Regions from separate parts of the Cupriavidus sp. MEYA8 genome, predicted to be linked through region 1. Evidence: predicted binding sites of a transcription regulator. Region 1 holds the regulator's gene; each other region holds the start of a gene.

Region 1 (7,179 bases):
ATCCCGATCGTCAAGCGCATCGGCGCGCGGCTGATCTCGGTCACCGGCAACCCGGAGTCGAACCTCGCCAAGCTGGCCGACGCGCACCTCGACGCGGGCGTGGAAAAGGAAGCCTGCCCGCTCAACCTGGCGCCAACGGCAAGCACCACCGCCGCGCTGGCGCTGGGCGATGCGCTGGCGGTGGCGGTGCTGGACGCGCGCGGCTTCGGCGAAGAAGACTTCGCCCGCTCGCACCCGGGCGGCGCGCTCGGCCGCAAGCTGCTGACCCATGTGCTCGACGTCATGCGCACCGGCAACGCGGTGCCCGAAGTCCGCGAAAACACCCCGCTGGCCCAGGCGCTGATGGAAATCACGCGCAAGGGCATGGCCATGACCGCTGTGGTCGATCCCGACGGCCGTGCCATCGGCGTCTTCACCGACGGCGACCTGCGCCGCCTGCTGGAAACCCCGCGCGACTGGAAGACCGTTCCCATCGGCGAGGTCATGCACCGCAACCCGCATGTGGTCAACCAGAGCCAGCTGGCCGTCGAGGCGGTGCAGGTCATGGAAGCCAACCGCATCAACCAGTTGCTGGTGGTCGACGACGACGGGCGCCTGGTCGGTGCGCTGCATATCCACGACCTGACCCGCGCCAAGGTCATCTGAACGGGGCGCGAGAAGCACCGACAAGCACACCAACAAGCACACCATGCAGGCACTCATCGCCTCCCTCAGCGGCATCGTCATGCGCCTGCTGCCGCTGCTGCTGATGGCCTTCGTCGCCGGCAGCACCTTCTGGCTGGTGCAGATCAACTCGCCCAAGGAAAGCCAGGACACGCAGGCGACCAAGAAGCACGAGCCGGACTATTTCATGGACCGTTTTTCGGCCACGGAACTGGCGCAGGACGGCAGCACCAAGATCCGCTTCACCGGCGAACGCATGGTCCACTTCGAGGACGACCAGACCTACGAGGTCACGCGCCCCGCGCTGCGCGCCTATGAACCGGACCGTCCGCCGGTGACGGCACGGGCCGACCTTGGCCGCATGAACGCCGAAGGCTCGGTGATCGACCTGTACGGCAACGGCCATGTGCTGCGCCAGCAGGGCGCCGACGCCTCCAAGGATCCGCAGCTGACCGCCGCGTCGAGCTATTTCCAGCTGCTGGTCAATGACGACATCGTCAAGACCGACAAGCCGGTAAAGCTGACGCGCGGACCCTCGGTGATGACCGCGAACGGGCTGATCTTCAACAACGTCACCCGCGAAGTACAATTGCTCGGCAATGTACGCGGCACCATCGTCACCGGGCCGTCTCCGGGCCGTACGCCGGGACGCTGACCCGGCCCGCGCGGCCGGCCGCCGCGCAACGGCAATAACGCTGCGCGCCCTGCCTGCCCCGCAAGACCCGCATAACCCGGCCTAACCCGCACCACCACGCCCTCTAGCCACCGCTGCCAACATGACTGCATCCCTGACGACTTCGTCCCGCCGACACGCCGCCCCGGCCCTGCTCGCCACGGCCATGGCCATCGGCCTGCTGCTGGCCCAGCCCGCGCTGGCCGAGCGCGCGGACCGCGACAAGCCGATGGTGCTCGAGGCCGACAACGCCAGCTACGACGACGTCAAGCAGATCTATACGCTGACCGGCAACGTGGTGCTGACCAAGGGCACGATGATCCTGAAGTCGGATGCGGCCGAGCTGCGCACCGACCCCGAGGGCTACCAGTTCGCGGTGGCCACCGCCAAGGCTGGCAAGCAGGCCTATATCCGGCAGAAGCGCGAGGGCGTCGACGAATACATCGACGGCTGGGGCGACCGCATCGAATACGACGGCAAGCAGGAGCTGTCCAAGCTGATCGGCAACGCGCGCATGGCGCGCCTGCAGGGCGCCAAGATGCTCGACGAGATCCGCGGCGCGGTGCTGACCTACGACAGCCGCAAGGAGTTTTACACCGCTGCCGGCGGCAGCGACAACACCTCGGCCGCCAATCCGTCGGGCCGCGTGCGCGCGGTGCTGTCGCCGCGGCAGAACCCGAATGCGCAGGGTTCGGGCAGCGGCTCGCCGCTGGACCTGAAGCCGGCGCCCGCGCCCGCCAACAAACCCTGACGCCTCGCGGGGACCGATGCCCTGCAAGGACCGCCTCCCCGCCTGAAACGCTGAACGCCAGACTGCCAATGACCGATACCGCCACCATCGCCGAAAAGCCTTCCGTCCAAGCCACGGCCGTCCTCGAAGGCGGCAGCACGCTGGTCGTGCGCCACCTGAAGAAGCGCTATGGCTCGCGCACGGTGGTCAAGGATGTCTCGCTGGACGTGAAGAGCGGCGAAGTGGTTGGCCTGCTCGGCCCCAACGGCGCGGGCAAGACCACCTCGTTCTACATGATCGTGGGGCTGGTGAACCTGGACGAGGGCGATATCGTGCTCGACGGCGACCACATCAGCGGCCTGCCGATCCACGAACGCGCGCGCATGGGCCTGTCCTACCTGCCGCAGGAAGCATCGGTCTTCCGCAAGCTCAACGTCGAGGAAAACATCCGCGCCGTGCTCGAGCTGCAGGTGGAAAACGGCAAGCCGCTGGCCAGGGCCGAGATCGACCGCAGGCTCGACGCGCTGCTCGACGACCTGCAGATCGCGCACCTGCGCAACAACCCGGCGCTGTCGCTGTCGGGCGGCGAACGCCGCCGCGTGGAAATCGCGCGCGCGCTGGCATCGTCGCCGCGCTTCATCCTGCTGGATGAACCGTTCGCCGGCGTGGACCCGATCGCAGTGGGCGAGATCCAGCGCATCGTCAGCTTCCTGAAGGCGCGCAACATCGGCGTGCTGATCACCGACCACAACGTGCGCGAGACGCTTGGCATCTGCGACCACGCGTACATCATCAGCGAAGGCACCGTGCTTGCCGCCGGGCGGCCCGAAGAGATCATCGCCAACGAATCGGTGCGGCGCGTCTACCTGGGCGAAAACTTCCGCATGTGATGTACTGGCCTGCCCGCGGCGGCAGGCCATTGATTCTGCCTGGTTTCACCCCCATCATCTGCATGTGGGACAGCCCACTGCCGGCGTCGATCAAGCCGCGACATCGATAGCAATTTCCGTTCCAACAACGGAAAGATGCGCATAAAATAGGTCGCATGAAACCGTCGCTACAGCTCCGCCTCTCCCAGCACCTGGCACTGACGCCGCAACTGCAGCAGTCGATCAGGCTGTTGCAGCTTTCGACGCTGGAATTGCAGCAGGAAGTCGAACAGGCGCTCACGGAAAACCCCCTGCTCGAACGCGAGAACGACTGGATCGAAAGCCCGCTGCGCGTGGCCGCCGATGGCTCGGTCAACCTGCAGAGCGCGCCCGCGCCGGCACCGGCCGAACCGCAAGGCAACGGCGAGGCGCGCGCCGAGGGCGCGGGCGATGACGACAGCTACGGCGACAGCAACAGCGGCGACGACTATGGCGGCGACTGGAGCCTCGACGATTTCGCGCGCCGCCCGCAAGGCGACGAAGACGAGAAGACGCCGATGCAGCTGCGTGAGGCCGAGCCCACGCTGCGCGAATACCTGATGGAACAGCTCACGCCGCTGAAGATCTCGGTGCGCGACAAGGGCCTGGCCATCTTCCTGATCGAATCGCTCGACGACGACGGCTACCTGAGCGCGACGCTCGAAGAGATCTGCGCCGAACTGCCCGAAGAACTCGAATTCGAGATCGAGGAAGTACAAGCGATGCTGACGCTGCTGCAGAGCTTCGACCCGCCGGGCGTCGGCGCGCGCAACGCGGCCGAGTGCCTGGGCCTGCAATTGCGCCGGCTGCAGCATCCGCAGCGCGAGTTGGCGCTGAACATCGTGCATAACCACCTCGAGCTGCTGGCCGTGCGCGACTACACGCGCCTGAAAAAAGCGCTGCAGGTAGACGAGCCTGCACTCAAGGCCGCGCATGAACTGATCCGCTCGCTGGCACCCTACCCGGGCCACGCATACAGCCGCCCCGAAGCCGACTTCGTCGTGCCCGATGTGTTCGTGCGCAAGAGCGGCAGCGGCTGGATCGCGCAGCTCAATCCGGATGTGATGCCGCGGCTGCGCATCAATGACATGTACGCGCAGATCCTGCGCGGCGCCAAGGGCGAGTCGGGTACCGCAGGCCTGCAGCAGAAACTGCAGGAAGCGCGCTGGCTGATCAAGAATATCCAGCAAAGGTTCGACACGATCCTGCGTGTCTCGCAGGCCATTGTCGAGCGTCAAAAGAACTTTTTCACGCACGGCGAAATCGCCATGCGCCCCTTGGTTTTGCGGGAGATTGCCGATACACTGGGATTACACGAGTCAACCATCTCCCGGGTGACGACCAATAAATACATGGCAACGCCGATGGGTACTTTCGAACTGAAGTACTTCTTCGGCAGCCACGTGTCCACCGAGACCGGTGGCGCGGCTTCATCAACGGCCATCCGCGCCTTGATCAAGCAACTGATAGGAGCCGAAGACCCGAGGAATCCCCTTTCCGACAGTCGCATCGCCGAACTGCTGGGTGAGCAAGGCTTCGTTGTCGCACGACGCACCGTAGCCAAATATCGCGAAGCCCTGAAGATCCCCGCAGTGAATCTCCGCAAGTCTTTGTAGCCGAGCCCACCGCCTGCCTGGTGAGGCTCTTTCAGAAGGAGAAGCGCTATGAACTTCAAGATCAGTGGACACCACCTTGACATCACGCCGCCGTTGCGTGAGTACGTGGAAACGAAGCTGGAGCGAATCGTCAGGCATTTCGATCAGGTCATTGGCGTTAGCGTGCTGCTCTCTGTCGACAATCACAAGGAAAAGGACAGGCGGCAATATGCGGAAATCAATCTACATCTCAGGGGCAAGGACATCTTCGTTGAAGCGCATCATGAAGACCTGTATGCAGCGATCGACGCACTAGTCGACAAGCTGGACCGTCAGGTACTGCGCTACAAGGACCGCGTGCAAGGCCACGACCGCGAAGCGGTCAAGTACCAGATGGCCGCAGCGCAGATGCAGCAATGAGCGTGCCCGGTGGCCCCGCAGAGGGCCGCTGAATCAAAACTGAACAGGCAAGCCGCGCGTAGCGCGGCTTTTTTGCGCCTGCGGCGCTGTGGCGCCTGCGCAAAGGGCCTGTCACCCGTTTGAGACGGAGTGTTCGCAACGGCCGCGGCAGGGTGTATGCTGCGCCATACATGCAGGGCCGCATCCTGCCCGCGCCCGGTTAAGGTGCGGACGCCAACCGGGCGGCGCTGCGCTGCACAATCACAGGGAGGCTGCTGCTCTATAATGGCCGGACGCCTCGGCGTTGCCGGCGACCGGCAGCCCCTGAGCCACACACTGCCCGGCGGAACGGCGGAACCGCCCGCTAACTGAACTCCTGCGCATCGCCCATGAATCGTTTGGCCAAATTGCTGCCACCCGGCAACATCACCCTCGACGTCAGCGTCACCAGCAAGAAGCGTGTGTTCGAGCAGGCCGGGCTCCTCTTCGAGAACAACCATGGCGTGGCGCGCGCCACCGTGACGGACAACCTGTTTGCGCGCGAGTCACTGGGCTCCACCGGACTTGGCGCCGGCGTGGCGATCCCTCACGGCCGCATCAAGGGGCTCAAGCAGCCGCTGGCCGCCTTCATGCGCCTGGCCGAACCGATTCCGTTCGAATCGCCCGACGGCAAGCCGGTATCGCTGCTGATTTTCCTGCTGGTGCCGGAACAGGCCACGCAGCAGCACCTGGAAATCCTGTCCGAGATCGCGCAGCTGCTGTCGGATCGCGACATGCGCGAAGGACTGGCGACGTTGCCCACTTCCGAAGCCGTGCACCAGTTGCTGACCGAATGGCATCCCTGATTCACCGATTGACCTGAACGGGCCGGCACAGACCGGACAGGCACAGCGCCTGGCACACCGCCCCACACGTCATACCCGCATGGAACTCACCGGCGTCACCTCCCAGTCCATCTTCGACGACAACGCAGCCGACCTCAAACTCTCATGGGTCGCCGGCCTGGAAGGTGCGGACCGCGCCTTCGACGTGGAATTCGCCCGCGAAGCCACCTCGGCCGCGGACCTGGTGGGCCACCTGAACCTGATCCACCCCAACCGCATCCAGGTGCTCGGCAAGCCCGAGATCACCTACTACCAGCGGCTGGACGACGATATCCGCAAGCGCCAGATGGGCGAGCTGATCCTGCTGGAGCCGCCTTTCCTGGTGGTGGCCGACGGCATGGAGCCGCCGCCGGACCTGGAGCTGCGCTGTACGCGCTCTTCCACGCCGCTGTTCACCACGCCGGTGTCGTCGGCCGCGGTGATCGACCACCTGCGGCTGTACCTGTCGCGCATTTCCGCGCCGCGCGTGACCATGCACGGAGTGTTCCTCGACATCCTCGGCATGGGCGTGCTGATCATGGGCGAATCGGGCCTGGGCAAGAGCGAACTGGGCCTGGAACTGATTTCGCGCGGCCACGGCCTGGTGGCTGACGACGCGGTCGACTTCGTGCGGCTGGGGCCGGACTTCATCGAGGGGCGTTGCCCGCCGCTGCTGCAGAACCTGCTCGAAGTGCGCGGCCTTGGCCTGCTCGACATCAAGACCATCTTCGGCGAGACCGCGGTGCGGCGGAAGATGAAGATCAAGCTGGTGGTGCAGCTGGTGCGCCGCAACGACGGCGAGTTCGAGCGCCTGCCGCTCGATTCGCAATACCTCGACGTGCTGGGCCTGCCGATCCACATGGTCAAGATCCAGGTGGCGGCCGGCCGCAACCTCGCCGTGCTGGTCGAGGCCGCCGTGCGCAACACCATCCTGCGCCTGCGCGGCATCGACACGCTGCGCGATTTCATGGACCGCCAGCGCGCCGCGATGCAGGCCGATGCGGTCTCGCGCGGCCAGGGCCGCCTGCTCTGAGCGGGCTGATTGCCCGCGCACGCGTTTTCAATTGCTTACAACGGCGGCCTCCCCCGCCGTCAACGCCGACGTCCGGTCTGCCGTTTTGTGCTGTAATGGGCATCGAGCCCATTCCAAGGCCGCCACGAGCCCCTGACACCGTGCGGCCGTGATGTTTTCCACACCAAGGAGAGCGAGCATGAAGAAACTGATCGCGATGTGCGCGCTGGTCACCCCGCTGCTGGCATCCGTGGCCTTCGCCCAGTCGGCGTCGGCACCGGCCGCCCCGGCAAAGGACGCCGCCAAGGCGCCCACCGCGCAGCAGGAAAAGATGAA
Region 2 (7,179 bases), 790 kb from region 1:
GTCCTTGAGCATGGTGCCGAACTGCACGCCGCGCGCCAGGTGCGAGCGGAACTTGACCCATTCGAAGAAGCTCGACGGGTCTTCCCTGAGTACGCCGTCGGCGATCATGCGCTGCACGTCGAGCCAGGTCGTGTTGACGGTTTCCCAGACTTCGGTGGTCAGCGAGCCGCGCACCGCGCGCGCGTTCTCGCGTGCCGCGCGCAGGCAACTCATGATCGACGACACATTGGTCATGTCGCGCACCATGAAGTCGATCACGTCGTCGCGCGACAGCAGGCCGTACTTGTGGTCGAAGGCCTGCGTCAGCTCCGAGATATCGAGCATCGCCCACCAGCCCTGCTCGGCCACCTCGGCCGACTGCGGCAGCAGCGAGGTCTGGTAGTTGACGTCGAGCATCCGTGCGGTGTTTTCCGCGCGCTCGGTGTAGCGGGCCATCCAGAACAGGTGGTCGGCGGTACGGCTCAGCATGTGGGCTCTCCTGGCATGGCAGCGGCGGTGTTGATCGCGGTGTTGCTCGCGGTCTTGATCGCGTGAGGGGCTGTCGTCGTCATCGTTCGAGCACCCAGGTGTCCTTGGTGCCGCCCCCTTGCGAGGAATTGACCACCAGCGAGCCCTCGCGCAGCGCCACGCGCGTGAGCCCGCCGGGCACCATGCGCACCTCCTTGCCCGACAGCACGAACGGGCGCAGGTCGATATGGCGCGGGGCGATGCCCGACTCCACATAGGTCGGGCAGGTCGACAGCGCCAGCGTCGGCTGCGCGATGTACTGCTCGGGCCTGGCCTTGACCACCTCGCGGAAGGCATCGATCTCGGCGCGCGTCGCGGCCGGACCCACCAGCATGCCGTAGCCGCCGGCGCCGTGGGTTTCCTTGACTACCAGCTCTTGCATATGGTCGAGCACGTACTGCAGGTCGTCGGGACGCCGGCACATGTAGGTGGGTACGTTGTTGAGGATGACCTCTTCGCCGAGGTAGAAGCGGATCATGTCGGGCACGTACGGATAGATCGACTTGTCGTCCGCCACGCCGGTGCCGATCGCATTGCAGATGGTCACGTTGCCGGCACGGTAGACCGACAGCAGCCCGGCCGCGCCAAGCGCGGAATCGTGCCGGAACACCAGCGGGTCGAGGAAGTCGTCGTCGACGCGCCGGTAGATCACGTCGATGCGCTGCGGCCCCTGCGTGGTGCGCATGAACAGGTGGTCGTCCTCGACGAACAGGTCGCTGCCTTCGACCAGTTCAACGCCCATCTGCTGCGCCAGGAAGGCGTGCTCGAAGTACGCCGAGTTATACATGCCCGGAGTCAGCACCACCACCGTGGGATCGGCGATCGCCTGCGGCGATACGCCGCGCAGCATGTCGAGCAGCAGGTCGGGATAGTGCGCCACCGGCGCGACGCGGTTGCGTGCGAACAGGTCCGGGAACAGCCGCATCATCATCTTGCGGTTTTCCAGCATGTACGACACGCCGGAGGGCACGCGCAGGTTGTCTTCCAGCACGTAGAACTCGCCCTCGCCGGCACGCACCACGTCGATGCCGGCCACGTGCGCATAGATGTCGTGCGGCACGGTGACGCCGAGCATCTCGGGTCGGTACTGGGCGTTGTTGTAGATCTGATCGGGCGGGATCACGCCGGCCCGGATGATGTCCTGGCCGTGGTAGATGTCGTGGATGAACCGGTTCAGCGCAGCCACGCGCTGGCGCAGGCCTTTTTCCAGCAGCGCCCATTCGCTGGCCGGGAAGATGCGCGGGATCACGTCGAACGGGATGGTGCGCTCGGTGCCGCTGTTGGCTTCGTCCTTGTCGCCATAGACGGCAAAGGTAATGCCCACGCGCCGGAAGATCAGGTCCGCCTCGGCCCGCTTGTTGTCCATGGTGCCGCCGGACTGCCGCGCCAGCCAGTCAGCGAAATGCCGGTAATGCGGGCGTACCGCCCCGTCGGGCAATGCCTGCCCTGCCTGGATGACCGTGGGCGCCCCGTCGGCGCGCCAGTCCAGCATCTCGTCGAAAAACCGCCCTGCCATGATGGCCGTTCCTCCATGTAGTGGGCGTCGGGTGCTGCCACTGCCCCGCATCCGGCCGCCCTGGTTTGACCTGGCTGTCCTGCCACAAGCCCGCCGCGTTATTGCCTCGGGGCCCGGGAGGGTCTCCGATGGCATTGGCGCGGCGATACTGTCGAGTCACTGGCCCTTTCAGCATACCTGTACCGGCGAAAGCCGCAAGCTGGCGAATCCTGGCCGGCACGGAAAGTGAGCTAGCAAGATGTCTGCCAGCGCACGCAAAAACGGCCGCCGGCGAGGCTGGCGGCCGTCATTGCGATGGCGCGGTGGATCGCGGGCGAAAGGCTCAGCGAGCGGAAGCCTGCAGGATGGTGTCCACCAGGACTTCGGGCGACTGGCGGATATCGAGCTCCAGCGCGTCGCGCGGCGCTTCCAGCGTATCGAACTGGCTCTGCAGCAGCTCGGGATTGAAGAAGTGGTCGCTGCGGGCGGACAGGCGCCCGGCGATCAGTGCGGCATCGCCCTTCATGTGGACGAAGGTCACGCCGCCGTCTGGCGGCGTGAGCCGGTCGCGGTACGCCTGGCGCAGGGCCGAGCAAGTGAACACGTGGGTCCGGCCTTCGGCGCGCGCCGTGTCGATGGCGGCGCGCATCGCCGCCAGCCAGGGCCAGCGGTCTTCGTCGGTCAGCGGGATGCCCGCGTGCATCTTGGCCTTGTTGGCCTCGCTGTGGAATTCGTCCGCGTCATGGAAGCCGCAGCCCAGGCGCTGCGCCAGCAGCTGGCCGACCGTGGTCTTGCCGCTGCCGGAAACGCCCATCAGGATATAGATCATGTCTGCTCCGTCGGTCTTGGTATCGTCTTGCTGTCGTGAGGCAGGTGCGCAAGGCTATTGTGCGACGGTTTGCGCCGCCACGGCAGCGGCGGATGCGCCTGGCGCGGCGCCGGCATCCGCTTCGGACAGGTCGAGTGCGCTGCCCCCCTCTTCCGCGATGCGCGCATGGCGCCGGAACGAGCCAAACAGGCCGCGCCCGAGGCTGAACCGGGCAAAATCGTCGGCCGGGGCCGGCGCCGGCTCGCGCGCCGCGAACTCGCCCTCGTCGCCCAGCCATTGCAGCACGCCGGCGACCGCGTCGACGCGGATGCGGTCGCCGTCGCGCACGCGGGCCAGCGCGCCGCCGGCCAGTGCCTCAGGGCCGACGTGGATCACCGCAGGCACCTTGCCCGACGCGCCCGACATGCGCCCGTCGGTCACCAGCGCCACCTTGTGGCCGGCGTCCTGCAGCGCGCCCAGCACCGGCGTCAGGCGGTGCAGCTCGGGCATGCCGTTGGCGTTCGGCCCCTGGAAGCGGACCACGGCGACCAGGTCGCCATTCAGTTCGCCGGCATCGAACGCGGCCTGCAGCGCTTCCTGCGCATCGAAGACGCGCACCGGCGCCTCAACCACGCGATGCTCGGGCGCCACGGCCGAGACCTTGATCACACCGCGGCCCAGGTTGCCCTGCATCAGCCGCAGCCCGCCTTCGGGCGAGAACGGCGCCGCGGCGCTGGCAACGACCTGGGCGTCGCCGCTTGCCGTCGCCCCCTCGCGCCATTGCAGCACGCTATCGCGCATCACCGGCTCCTGCGTGTAGCGCGCCAGGCCCGGGCCCGCGACGGTCTGCACGTCCTCATGCAGCAGCCCGGCCTGCAGCAGCTCGCGGATAATCAGCCCGGCCCCGCCGGCGGCATGGAAGTGGTTCACGTCGGCGGAGCCGTTCGGGTACACCCGCGCCAGCAGCGGCGTGATGCGCGACAGTCGGTCGAAGTCGTCCCAGTCGATGATGATGCCGGCGGCGCGCGCCATGGCCACCAGGTGGATGGTGTGGTTGGTCGAGCCGCCTGTCGCCAGCAGGCCGACCATGGCGTTGGCCACGGCGCGCTCGTCGACGATGCGCGCCAGCGGCAGGTAGTCGCTGCCGCGCGCACTCAGCGCAATCGCGCGCTGCGCCGCCGCGGCCGTCAGCGCATCGCGCAGGCCGCTGTCCGGGTGGACGAAGGCCGCGCCGGGCAGGTGCAGGCCCATGATCTCCATCAGGAACTGGTTGCTGTTGGCGGTGCCATAGAAGGTACAGGTGCCGGCCCCGTGGTAGGCCTGGCATTCGGCCTCGAGCAGCGCATCGCGGCCAACCTGGCCGGTGGCGTAAAGCTGGCGCACGCGCGCCTTCTCCTTGTTGGACAGGCCGGTGGCCATCGGGCCCGCCGGCACGAACACTACCGGCAGGTGGCCGAACTGCAGCGCGCCCATCAGCAGGCCCGGCACGATCTTGTCGCACACGCCCAGCATCAGCGCCGCATCGAAGGTGTTGTGCGACAACGCGATGGCCGTGCCCATGGCAATCGCATCGCGCGAGAACAGCGACAGCTCCATGCCGGCGTTGCCCTGCGTGATGCCATCGCACATCGCCGGCACGCCGCCCGCCACCTGCGCCACGGCCCCGACCGCGCGCGCGGCTTCGCGGATGACGCCGGGGTAGCGCTCATAGGGCTGGTGCGCCGACAGCATGTCGTTGTACGCGGTGACGATGCCGAGATTGGGCGCATGGTCGACGCGCAGCTTCAGCTTGTCGTTGGCTGGCAGTGCGGCGAAGCCGTGCGCCAGGTTGGCGCAGGACATGCCGCGCAGCGGTCCCAGCTCGGCTTGCGCACGCTCGCAGCGTGCAAGGTAGGCGGCACGGCTGGCGCGGCTGCGGGCAACGATGCGTTCGGTGACGGCCAACAGCTCGGCATGGACGGCAATGGGCATGGCGGAGGCGTTCCTTTTGTCGGGGCGTAGCACCAAAGCGGCGCGATCGCATGTAGATTTTCTACATTATTACCGATAGCAATGCCGCCGTCGACTGGATCATGCATCACAATGGCGCTCAATCTTGCTTGTTTTCCCACATCACGGGCAAACCCTGACAGCCAGGCGGGCACGATTTCGGGCACGATGCCTCGCCAACGGATGTAGAATCTCTACATTAGAGAATCCCGAACAACCTGATATCCGCCCGCCGCCATGCGCGACCGAATCCTTGCCGTCTACGACACGCTCCGCCCCTCCGAACGCCGACTGGCGGACTACGTCGCCGAGCACGGCGCCGCCGTGATCCGCCTGTCGATGCCCGAACTGGCCGAGCGCGCGGGCGTGTCGCAGCCCACCATCGCACGGTTCTGCGCCGCACTGGGCTACGACGGCTTCCGCGAGTTCAAGCTGCAATTCGCGCAGAACGTCGGCGGCGGCATGCCATTCGTGCACCAGGATGTGGACGCCCACGACCGCCCCGCCGACATCGCCGGCAAGGTGTTCGACCGCACCATCGCCACGCTGATGAGCGTGCGCAACGCGCTGTCGGCCGACCAGATCGAACACGGCATCCACCTGCTGGCGCGCGCCCGCCGCATCGAGTTCTACGGCTGCGGCAATTCCGGCATCGTCGCGCTCGACATCCAGCACAAGTTCTTCCGTCTCGGCATCCCGACCGTCGCCTATTCCGACCCGCATGTCTTCAGCATGTCCGCCGCGCTGCTCGGCGCCGGCGACGTGGCGGTGCTGGTGTCCAACAGCGGCCGCACCTGGGACATGCTGACTGCCGCCACGCTGGCGCGAAGCAGCGGCGCCAGCGTGCTGGCGATCACCCACAGCGGCTCGCCGCTGGCCAAGCTGGCCGACGTTTGCGTGTTTTCCGATGTCGAGGAAGACAGCGAGGTCTATACGCCGATGACCTCGCGCATCAGCCACCTGGTGCTTGGCGACGTGCTGGCCGCGGGCGTGGCACTGGAGCGCGCGGAAACGGTTGCCGCCGGGCTGCAGCGTGCCAAGGCCCACCTGCGCGAACGCCGCATCGCGGGCGCCGAGCCAGCACGCACGCTGCCGCCTGCCCGAGGCCGCGCCAAGCCCCAGCCGGCTGCCGCCGACGCGCAACCTGCCCCGGCGGCCACCCGCGCGCGACGCCGCAAGGCCCGCTAGCGCGGCGCATCCGGCCTGGTGCGCCAATAGCGCGGCTCAGCCTGCCGGAACACCGACAGCGTATAGCCCGCCGGCGCGGTGGCCATGGTCACCGCGCCGGTTTCGTCAGTGCGGTAGCGCGCGATGCCGGCGCGTCCATAGCGCTCCCACACGTCGGCGCGGGGGTGGCGGTAGCGGTTGGCATAGCCAAGCTGGAATACCGCCGCCCGGGGCCGCACCGCGTCCAGCCACGCTGCACCGGAAGAGGTGCCGCTGCCGTGGTGCGCCACCACCATCACGTCGGCATGCAGCGCTTCGGGCGGCAGCCTGTCGATCAGCGCGCGTTCTTCGGCCACGCCGATATCGCCGGTCAGCAACAGGCGATGCCGCGCGGTCGCCACGCTCAGCACACAGCTACGGGCGTTGCTGGCGATCGCCGCCTGTTGCGACTGCAATGGCAACGGATGCAGCACCGTGAAACGCACGCCGTCCCAGTCCCATTGCTGGCCGTCCGCGCACGGCGCCCAGCCGGATGCTGGCGGCCCGAGCAAGGCATGGTGCGGCGGCGCGCCGGTACTGCGCGCCGCTACGGCCACCGCCGCCGCCACGTCAGCCACACCACCGGCATGATCCGCGTCTTCATGGCTGACCATCAGCTGGTCGAGCCGGCCGAGACCCAGGCCGCGCAGCACCGGCACCACCACTTGCGCGCCCGCACTGGAGCCCGATGCATAGCCAGGGCCCGTGTCGTACAGCAGCGCATGCGTACGCGTCTGCACCAGCACCGCGGTCCCCTGCCCCACGTCGAGCATCACCGCACGGAACTCGCCATGCGCCACCGGCGGGCCGCGCGCCAATACGAGCGGCAACACCAGCAGGCCGCCATGCAGGCGCGCCGCGGCACTGGCAGGCGGCGCCAGCAACAGCGCGATCCCGAGCAGGGCGAGCAGCAGCGGCAAAGGCCCCGATGCCGGCGCCTCCCACATGGCCCACGGCAGGCCGGAAAGCCAACCCAGCAAGGCGGCCAGCCATACCATGGCCTGGTGCGCGACGGCCAGCAACGGCGTGGCCAGCATGGCCGGCGCGGCGGCGGCGGCCAGCGACAGTGGCGTCACCAGCAGGCTGACCACCGGGATCGCGATAGCATTGGCGAGCGGCGACACCACCGACACCTGCTGGAACAGCAACAGCGTCAGCGGCACCAGCCCGGCTG
Region 3 (7,179 bases), on a different replicon from region 1:
GGGTTGTGCTGCGCCACCTGGAAGGCGTGGGCGATGCTGTCGGCATCGATGCGCTGCAGCCGCTCGGCATCCGCGCGCAGCGGATCGCCGGGCGCCGCGGAGAAGCCGCCGCGTGCGAACAGGTCGAAGCTGGCCACGCCCAGTCCCTCTGAACGTGTCAGCACCAGGTCGCTGGCCGGATCGCGGTAACGCCAGTCGGGGCCAGCGCCGGCGTCGAGCAGTACGCTCGGGATCACCAGGTCGATACCGATGCGCGCGCGCTCTTCGCGGTGCTCGGGCCCGCTCAGGCCGGCGCGCTCGCACAGCACCTGCCAGCGGTCCGCGCGCTGGTCGACGCCGCCGCTCTCGAAGTGGCGCCAGCGGCTGTGGTAAGGCACCTGCAGGTCCGGATAGCGCTGCCGGATCGTGCTGGCCACGTAATCGGCGATCGCGTGGACACGGTCGGGATGCCAGGTGAACAGCTCGGACGCGCCGCCGGCCACGTGCTCGGTGACCGCCGCGCAATGCGTGCGCACCGCCTCCGCGCACAGCAGCCCGGAAGCGGGGTGCCCTTCCGGCACCGGGCTGAGCCAGCCCGCGCCCGGACGCATTTCCTCGCCTGCTCCCCGACGTTCCATGCCGTCACGATCCTCTTCGGGATACATTGTCATTCGTTCAACCCCCTGCCCTTTGCCAGGGCCAGTTCATCGGCATCCGGCGGCGTGTAGTGCGTAAAGTAGCCCGCCGCCACCTTGGCGTCGATCTCGACACGGGCATCGGCCGGGATCAGGGCTTCGGGGATCGCCACCTGCTCGACCACCTCGATGCCCTGCGCCACCAGCGCGCCATGCTTCATGTTGCTCATCGACGCCCAGCGGTCGATGCGGCGGATGCCCAGCCAGTGGAACACATCCGGCATCAGCTCCTGGAAACGCATGTCCTGCACGCCTGCCACGCATTCGGTGCGGGCAAAGTAAGTCTCGGCCCGGTCGCCGCCCGCCTGCCGCTTGCGAGCGTTATAGACCAGAAACTTGGTCACCTCGCCCAGCGCGCGGCCTTCCTTGCGGTTGTAAACCACCAGCCCGACACCGCCCTGCTGCGCCATCTCGATGCACACCTCGATGCCATGCGCCAGGTAGGGCCGGCAGGTACAGATGTCTGACCCGAACACGTCGGATCCGTTGCATTCATCGTGCACGCGGCAGGCCACTCTTGTTTCTGGCTTGCCGAGTTGACTGACGTCGCCGAAAAAGTACAGCGTCATGCCGCCGATAGGCGGCAGGAACACTTTCAGGTCGGGCCGCGTGACCAGCTCCGGGAACATGCCGCCGGTCTGCTCGAACAGGCCGCGCCGCAACGCGCTTTCCTTGATGCCGAAGCGCGCCGCCAGCCCCGGCAGGTACCAGACCGGATCGACCGCCGCCTTGGTCACGCGCACGTCGCCATTGGCATAGAGGATGCTGCCGTCGGGGGTCAGCCGGCCGGCAGCAATCGCCGAGATCAGCTCGGGCATGTTGATATGGGCGCGCGTGATGGCAATGGTCGGGCGGATGTCCACTCCCGCCGCGATGCGGTCGGCGAAGACGGAGGAAACAAGGTGGCCCCAGGGATCGAGCGAGACGATCTTTTCCGGATCGGCCCATTGCGGGTGCGGGCCGATCGACTCCGCGGGGGCGGTGTCGGTCAGGTCTGGCCGATGGTCGCGCTGCAGCGACCCCGAGGCCACCGCCAGCGCGCGGTATATGGCATAGGCGCCGGCGTGGGTGCCGATCACGTTGCGCTGCGCGGGATTCGCCAGGCTGGCGATCACCGGTCCGCGTTCGGCCGCGGTGGGCGCACCCCAGTGGATCGGCTCGGCCGGCTTGTCGCGGCGCGCGTGCGAAGTGAGGACGATATGGTCGGACATGGCACCCTCGGTTCCCGATGGAATCCTGACCAAATGGTCAGGTTTACGATTCCATACTAGGCAACGTTCATGCCATCGCCCAATGCCGGTTTACGCGAGTTTTGCCGCGCTCTGTATGGCGCCGTACGCAAGCGCAGCGCAGGCATGCACGCAGGGAGTGCCGGCAGCATGACACCGCCGGTGCACGCGCACCAGCAGGAGGCAGCCTGCCGCACGCGCAGGGGTTGCAAGCCTTACACGGTAGGACGGCTCGCCGAGCCGCGCGAGTCAGACAGCCATGCCCTCGCCGCGCGCAGCGCTGCCAGGGGGCTTGCGCTTTCCACGTAGCGATGGAACAGCGCGCCCGCAACGTTGCTCAGCGCCCACGCAGCCGCCATACCCAGCGCGTTCAGCACCGGCTGCCCCGGCGCAAGGTTCGACACCAGCACATTGACCAGCAGGCACACCGGGAAGTGCACCAGGAAAACCGAATAGGAAATGCGGCCAAAGAAACCCACCACATGGCCGCGCGGCCAGCGCTCCATCCAGCCGCCGCGGCGGGCCACCGCCAGCAGCAGCGCGGTGGCCAGCGCTATGGCGATACGCAGGCGGAAATCGACGATCAGCGCCGCCAGCGCCACCGCGCAGAGCACCAGCAGCGGCATCGCCGATCGGCCCGGGTTCGAGGCCCACCATGCCAGCGTGCCCATGCCATAGGCGCCGAAGAAGTACACCGCCCAGATATCCCAGGCGGCATCGCGGTTGAACCAGAACAGCGACGCGACCGCCAGCAGCGCCACCACGCCGATGCCGGCCGCGGCGCCCGCCTGCGCCTGGCGCGGCGCAAAGGCGCGCGCGGCCCACAGCGCCACCAGCAGCAGGCCGAACAGCTGGAGGTCGATCGCGACGTACCAGACTCCGGCCGAGAGGGCCTCGACATCCAGCACGTTATGCAGCAGCGTAAGGTGCGCCAGGAACTGCGTCAGGTGCGCTGGCGCAGGGATCGATTCATGGATCATCCACTGCCGCGCCAGCGCGGCGCCGGCAATGCTCAGCAGCAGCGCCGCGGCGAAGGGCACCACCAGCTTCAGGTAACGGCGCCACAGCATCGCCAGCGGGTGTTCGCGGATTTCCAGCCGGCCGTGCGGCGCCAGGCTGCGCGCCGCGAGGAAGCCGCTGATCACCAGGAACACCTGGACCGCGATGCGGGCATAGTCATACAGCCAGTCCACCAGCCCCGGCGCGAGACGGTATGCGGTGTCGGACATCGGGCCGTAGAAAGCGAGATGGTGCAGCACGATCAGCTGAGAGCTGACCGCCTTGAGCGCGTCGATGCAGGGCAGGCGTGACGGACGGGGGCTCATTGTTCTTTGGAATCTGACAAAGCGCACGAAAGGCGGGATTCTACCTGTTTGCCCTGATTGACATGTGGCGTCATGTCCACAAATTGCGGATTGGTTACACACTGGCAGCGATTGTTTCCGATTGCTTGCCGCGCCATTCATGTCTCACCAGAGAAGCATTTGCTTATGACGACTTTATCCTTCGCCGAGCAAAGACCCGGGTATACCCTAGCGTTTTTGCCGCGCCTGCGGTTAGCTCTCCGGTTTGCTCGAATGTCCGTCCCTGCCCTGTCTTCCCTGCTCGCCCGCTTGTCTAATGCGCGTCGCCCCCTGGCGGCGCTCGCCTTCGGCGTCATGGTCACCGCGCTGGCCCCGGCTGCGGCCCATGCCCAGCCGCAAACCCCCGTGCTCGACAAGATCCGCGATTCCGGCACCATCGTGCTGGGCTATCGCGAATCGGCACTGCCCTTTTCCTTTGCCGACGACAAGGGCCAGCCGGCCGGCTATGCGGTCGACCTGTGCCTGCGCGCTGCCGAAGCCGCGCGCCAGAAGCTGGGCCTGAAAGACCTGAAGGTGCGCTGGATGCCGCTGACGCCGCAAAACCGCATCCCCGCGGTGGTCAACGGCCTGGTCGACCTCGATTGCGCCCCCAACACCAACTCGCTCGAACGTCAGAAGCAGGTGGCCTTCAGCGTCTCGCACTATGTCTCGACCGTGCGCATGCTGGTCCGCGCCGACTCTGGCATCCGCACGTTCGGCGACCTGCGCGGCAAGACCGTGGTCACCAGCGCGGGCTCGACCGGCGACCGCCACGTGCGCCGGCTGAAGGGCCAGTATGGCTACCACGACGTCTACGCCAAGGACCATGGCGAGTCGTTCCTGCTGCTGGAATCCGGCCGCGCCCAGGCCTTCGTGATGGATGACGTGCTGCTGGCCGGCCTGCGCGCGCGCGCCAAGGATCCGTCGCAGTACGTGATCGTGGGCCCGTCCCTGTCGATCGAGCAAAATGCGCTGATGTTGTCCAAGGCCGACCCGGAATGGAAGCGCCTGGTCGACCAGACCCTGGGCGTGGCCTTCACCGGCCAGGACGTGATCGCGCTGCAGAAACGCTGGTTCCAGCAGCCCATCGGCAGCCGCGGCATCAACCTGGCGCTGGCGCCGTCGGGCGAGGTGCGCGCCGCGTGGAAGCACCCGTCGGACGCCGTCACCGAGTAACTCCGGTTCACACCGGGAGAGCCGGAACCGGAACCGGTCCGGGGCCGCAATTCAGGATTTCCATGAGAGTGCCGCGCCGGGCAAGCCCCAAGTTGACAGCGACGAACGATGTTGGCGACACTGGCCCGAGCCGTCCCCGTGTGGGACAGGCCACATACACGACCGCCCGACGGCGGCATTTCTCAGGAGAAATCATGAACAAGTTTGTCGCGACCGCGATCGCGCTCTGCCTCGGCGCTGCCTCGCTGGCTGTCCACGCGCAGGGTACCGGCAAGAAGCAGTTCGATCCGTATTCCCAGGGTGCCAAGTCGGGCGAGAAGTTCGACCCGTACTCCCAGGGTGCCAAGTCCGGCGACAAGTTCGACCCGTACAGCCAGGGCGCGAACAAGAGCACGCGCAGCGACCTGAACCCCGCCGCACCGGCCACCGAGCAGAAGCCGGCCAAGAAGTCGTCCAAGAAGTCGTCCAAGAAGAAGGCCGCTCCGGCGCAGGCTGCCAGCTGAACCGCAACGGCTCCGACGAAAAAACCCGCCGAGGCGGGTTTTTTTGCGCCCTGCGCAGGCCAAAGCCTGCTCAAAGCCGTTCCGAAGCCCGTTCAAGGCATCTGCGTGTCGCGCTCCAGCGCGGTGACGTCGATGCGCTGCACCTTGCCATCCTGCCTCACCTCGGTGCGCAGCACGAAGGCATCGGACGGGCAGTACCAGTCGGTCACATGCATCACCGAAGGCTCGACCTGCACCACTTCCTCGCCCACCAGCACAGGCCCCAGCGACGTGCGCTTCTCATAGGTGATCGGCAGGCACTCCTTGCGCCCCATGACGGTCTCGATCATCTGGCGGCGGCCAACCTGGCGCGAGCCGATGTGGATCGACGCATGCAGCGCGCGCATGGTGCTGACCACTTCGCCGGAGCCGAGCGGGTAGACCTTGAGCGATACGCTGGACTGGAACGTCTCGCCGTCGAGCGTGCTGCCTTCGCGCAACTCCAGGCCGGCGTAGTTGAAGACGCCCTTGCCCCGGAACGAGGCTTCGCCGTACATGCGCGCATAGCGGGCCCGGGCGTTGATGATGGCATGCTGGCTTTCGATGCTGGTCTCGTCATTCGGCGTGCGCCGGTCGATCACGACCTCATGCACCTGCTCCATGATCACCGGCGGCCCCATCAGCGCCGACATCGCGGACTTGGAGCTGACCGTCAGCTGCGCGCGGCATCCGGATGCGCTGCGGCCGACGTCGCGCAGCGTCATGCGGATCGACATCGGCAGGGCGCCGTCGCCCTCCATCTGCACATGCGAGCCGGAACGGAACCAGGGCGCGTTGCAGAGCACCGCCGCTGCCGACGCGGCCATCTGCGTGGCGGCCACCTGCGCCGCGGCGCTGACCGCGGTCGCGGCGGCAGCGCCGGCGGGCGCGGCCGGCTGTGCCGCCGCCGGCATGGCCAGACACAGGCCTGCCAGCGCGGCAAGATTTGCAAGCCGGTATTGCTGCGCCTTTGTCTTCACATGAATCCCTGTCTAGAATGTCTTGGCGCCCCCGATAGCGCCCGGCCTGCCAGACGACCGCCTGGTCACTCAGATTATTCGTGTTTTTCGTGCAAGTGGCTATCTCGCTGATAACTTATCGGCGGCCCGCACCACCGTCCGCGATCGCCGGGCTGTTTCCGTGCACCGGCCCCCCGCGCGCGGGCCCAGAGGAGGTTCCATGCTTCAGTACTACGCGAAACTATGGTGGGTGGTCGCCCTGCGCGGCCTGTTTGCGCTGGTATTCGGCGTCTGCGCGTTCTTCGCGCCGATCGCCACGCTGGCCGCGCTGGTGATCGTGTTCGGCGCGTTTGCCGCGGCCGACGGGCTGATGGCGCTGGTCATGGCCATCTCCGGCAAGGACCGCGAGACCAGCGACCGCTGGATCCTTGCGCTGCAGGGCCTGCTCGGTCTCGGCGTGGGCGCGCTGACGTGGTTCAGCCCGGCCATCACCGCGCTGTCGCTGCTGGTCTATATCGCGGTATGGTCGCTGGCCACCGGCGTGCTGCAGATCGTCGCGGCGATCCGGCTGCGCAAGGAGATTCCCAACGAATGGTGGCTGATCCTGACCGGGCTGGTCAGCATCGCCTTTGCCTTCCTGGTGCTGTGGCAGCCGCTGGCGGGGGCGCTGGCGGTGCTGTGGATGATCGGCGCCTGGGCCATCGTGTGCGGCGTCCTGCTGCTCGGCGTCGCGTTCCGCCTGCGCCGCGCGCGTCCTGCCGCGGCAGGCATCCAGGCGGCCTGAACGCCATCCGGCGGGCCCACCGGCCCGCCCGCCGCTGGCTTTGCGACTGACGGGTCACCCCGACACCGTGCTACCATTGCCCGCCGCGCGTGCCCACGCGGCGGCTCTGGCCTCCCATGCGCCTGGCAGCCGCATCGGCGCGGCCATCCCGCATGACTTGCGGCTGGTTCTGAAAAAGCCGCCAGCGCCTGTCCACCAACGGACCGCGCAATGCGTTGTGATGGCTTGCCGTCGTCGTGCACCCACGCAAGACCATCCCAATCCGTCGTTTTTCCAGGAGCTCCATGCGTAGTTCATCGACCTCGCGGTATGCCGGGCTGTCAGTAGGTGCCACCACCACCAGTGCCGTCGTGCTGGTCAGCCTCGCCATCCTGCTGGTCTGGTTCGGCACGCTCGATATGCGCCACCTGCTGCGCTCGGACGAGGGCCGCTACGCCGAAATCGCGCGCGAGATGTTTGTCACCGGCGACTGGGTGACGATCCGCTACCACGA

The links. Region 1 encodes sigma-54, which starts transcription at its own class of promoters, with help from an activator protein. Its sites were predicted from a motif close to TGGCANGNAANCTGCTTT; they were not measured.
Region 2: AC5WJ1_RS05345 (circularly permuted type 2 ATP-grasp protein) is a predicted target of sigma-54. The motif match lies at 2,254-2,271, and genes of this name have one in related genera.
Region 3: AC5WJ1_RS26140 (GTP cyclohydrolase II) is a predicted target of sigma-54. The motif match lies at 1,943-1,960, and genes of this name have one in related genera.

Annotation. Positions count from the first base shown of each region.
Region 1 covers NZ_CM181221.1:357,524-364,702, reverse strand. Annotated here, with positions in the region: gene AC5WJ1_RS01715 (KpsF/GutQ family sugar-phosphate isomerase) at 1-645, shown strand, start outside; gene lptC (LPS export ABC transporter periplasmic protein LptC) at 689-1,318, shown strand; gene lptA (lipopolysaccharide transport periplasmic protein LptA) at 1,440-2,087, shown strand; gene lptB (LPS export ABC transporter ATP-binding protein) at 2,156-2,956, shown strand; gene AC5WJ1_RS01695 (RNA polymerase factor sigma-54) at 3,112-4,590, shown strand; gene hpf (ribosome hibernation-promoting factor, HPF/YfiA family) at 4,639-4,989, shown strand; gene ptsN (PTS IIA-like nitrogen regulatory protein PtsN) at 5,358-5,813, shown strand; gene hprK (HPr(Ser) kinase/phosphatase) at 5,893-6,864, shown strand; gene AC5WJ1_RS01675 (PsiF family protein) at 7,043-7,179, shown strand, end outside.
Region 2 covers NZ_CM181221.1:1,150,542-1,157,720, reverse strand. Annotated here, with positions in the region: gene AC5WJ1_RS05350 (alpha-E domain-containing protein) at 1-468, opposite strand, end outside; gene AC5WJ1_RS05345 (circularly permuted type 2 ATP-grasp protein) at 548-2,023, opposite strand; gene AC5WJ1_RS05340 (gluconokinase) at 2,346-2,831, opposite strand; gene edd (phosphogluconate dehydratase) at 2,886-4,781, opposite strand; gene AC5WJ1_RS05330 (MurR/RpiR family transcriptional regulator) at 5,037-5,987, shown strand; gene AC5WJ1_RS05325 (DNA internalization-related competence protein ComEC/Rec2) at 5,984-7,179, opposite strand, start outside.
Region 3 covers NZ_CM181222.1:1,991,625-1,998,803, reverse strand. Annotated here, with positions in the region: gene AC5WJ1_RS26145 (URC4/urg3 family protein) at 1-617, opposite strand, end outside; gene AC5WJ1_RS26140 (GTP cyclohydrolase II) at 647-1,885, opposite strand; gene AC5WJ1_RS26135 (acyltransferase family protein) at 2,119-3,228, opposite strand; gene AC5WJ1_RS26130 (amino acid ABC transporter substrate-binding protein) at 3,481-4,422, shown strand; gene AC5WJ1_RS26125 (amino acid ABC transporter permease) at 4,617-4,925, shown strand; gene AC5WJ1_RS26120 (hypothetical protein) at 5,018-5,923, opposite strand; gene AC5WJ1_RS26115 (HdeD family acid-resistance protein) at 6,123-6,686, shown strand; gene AC5WJ1_RS26110 (glycosyltransferase family 39 protein) at 6,971-7,179, shown strand, end outside.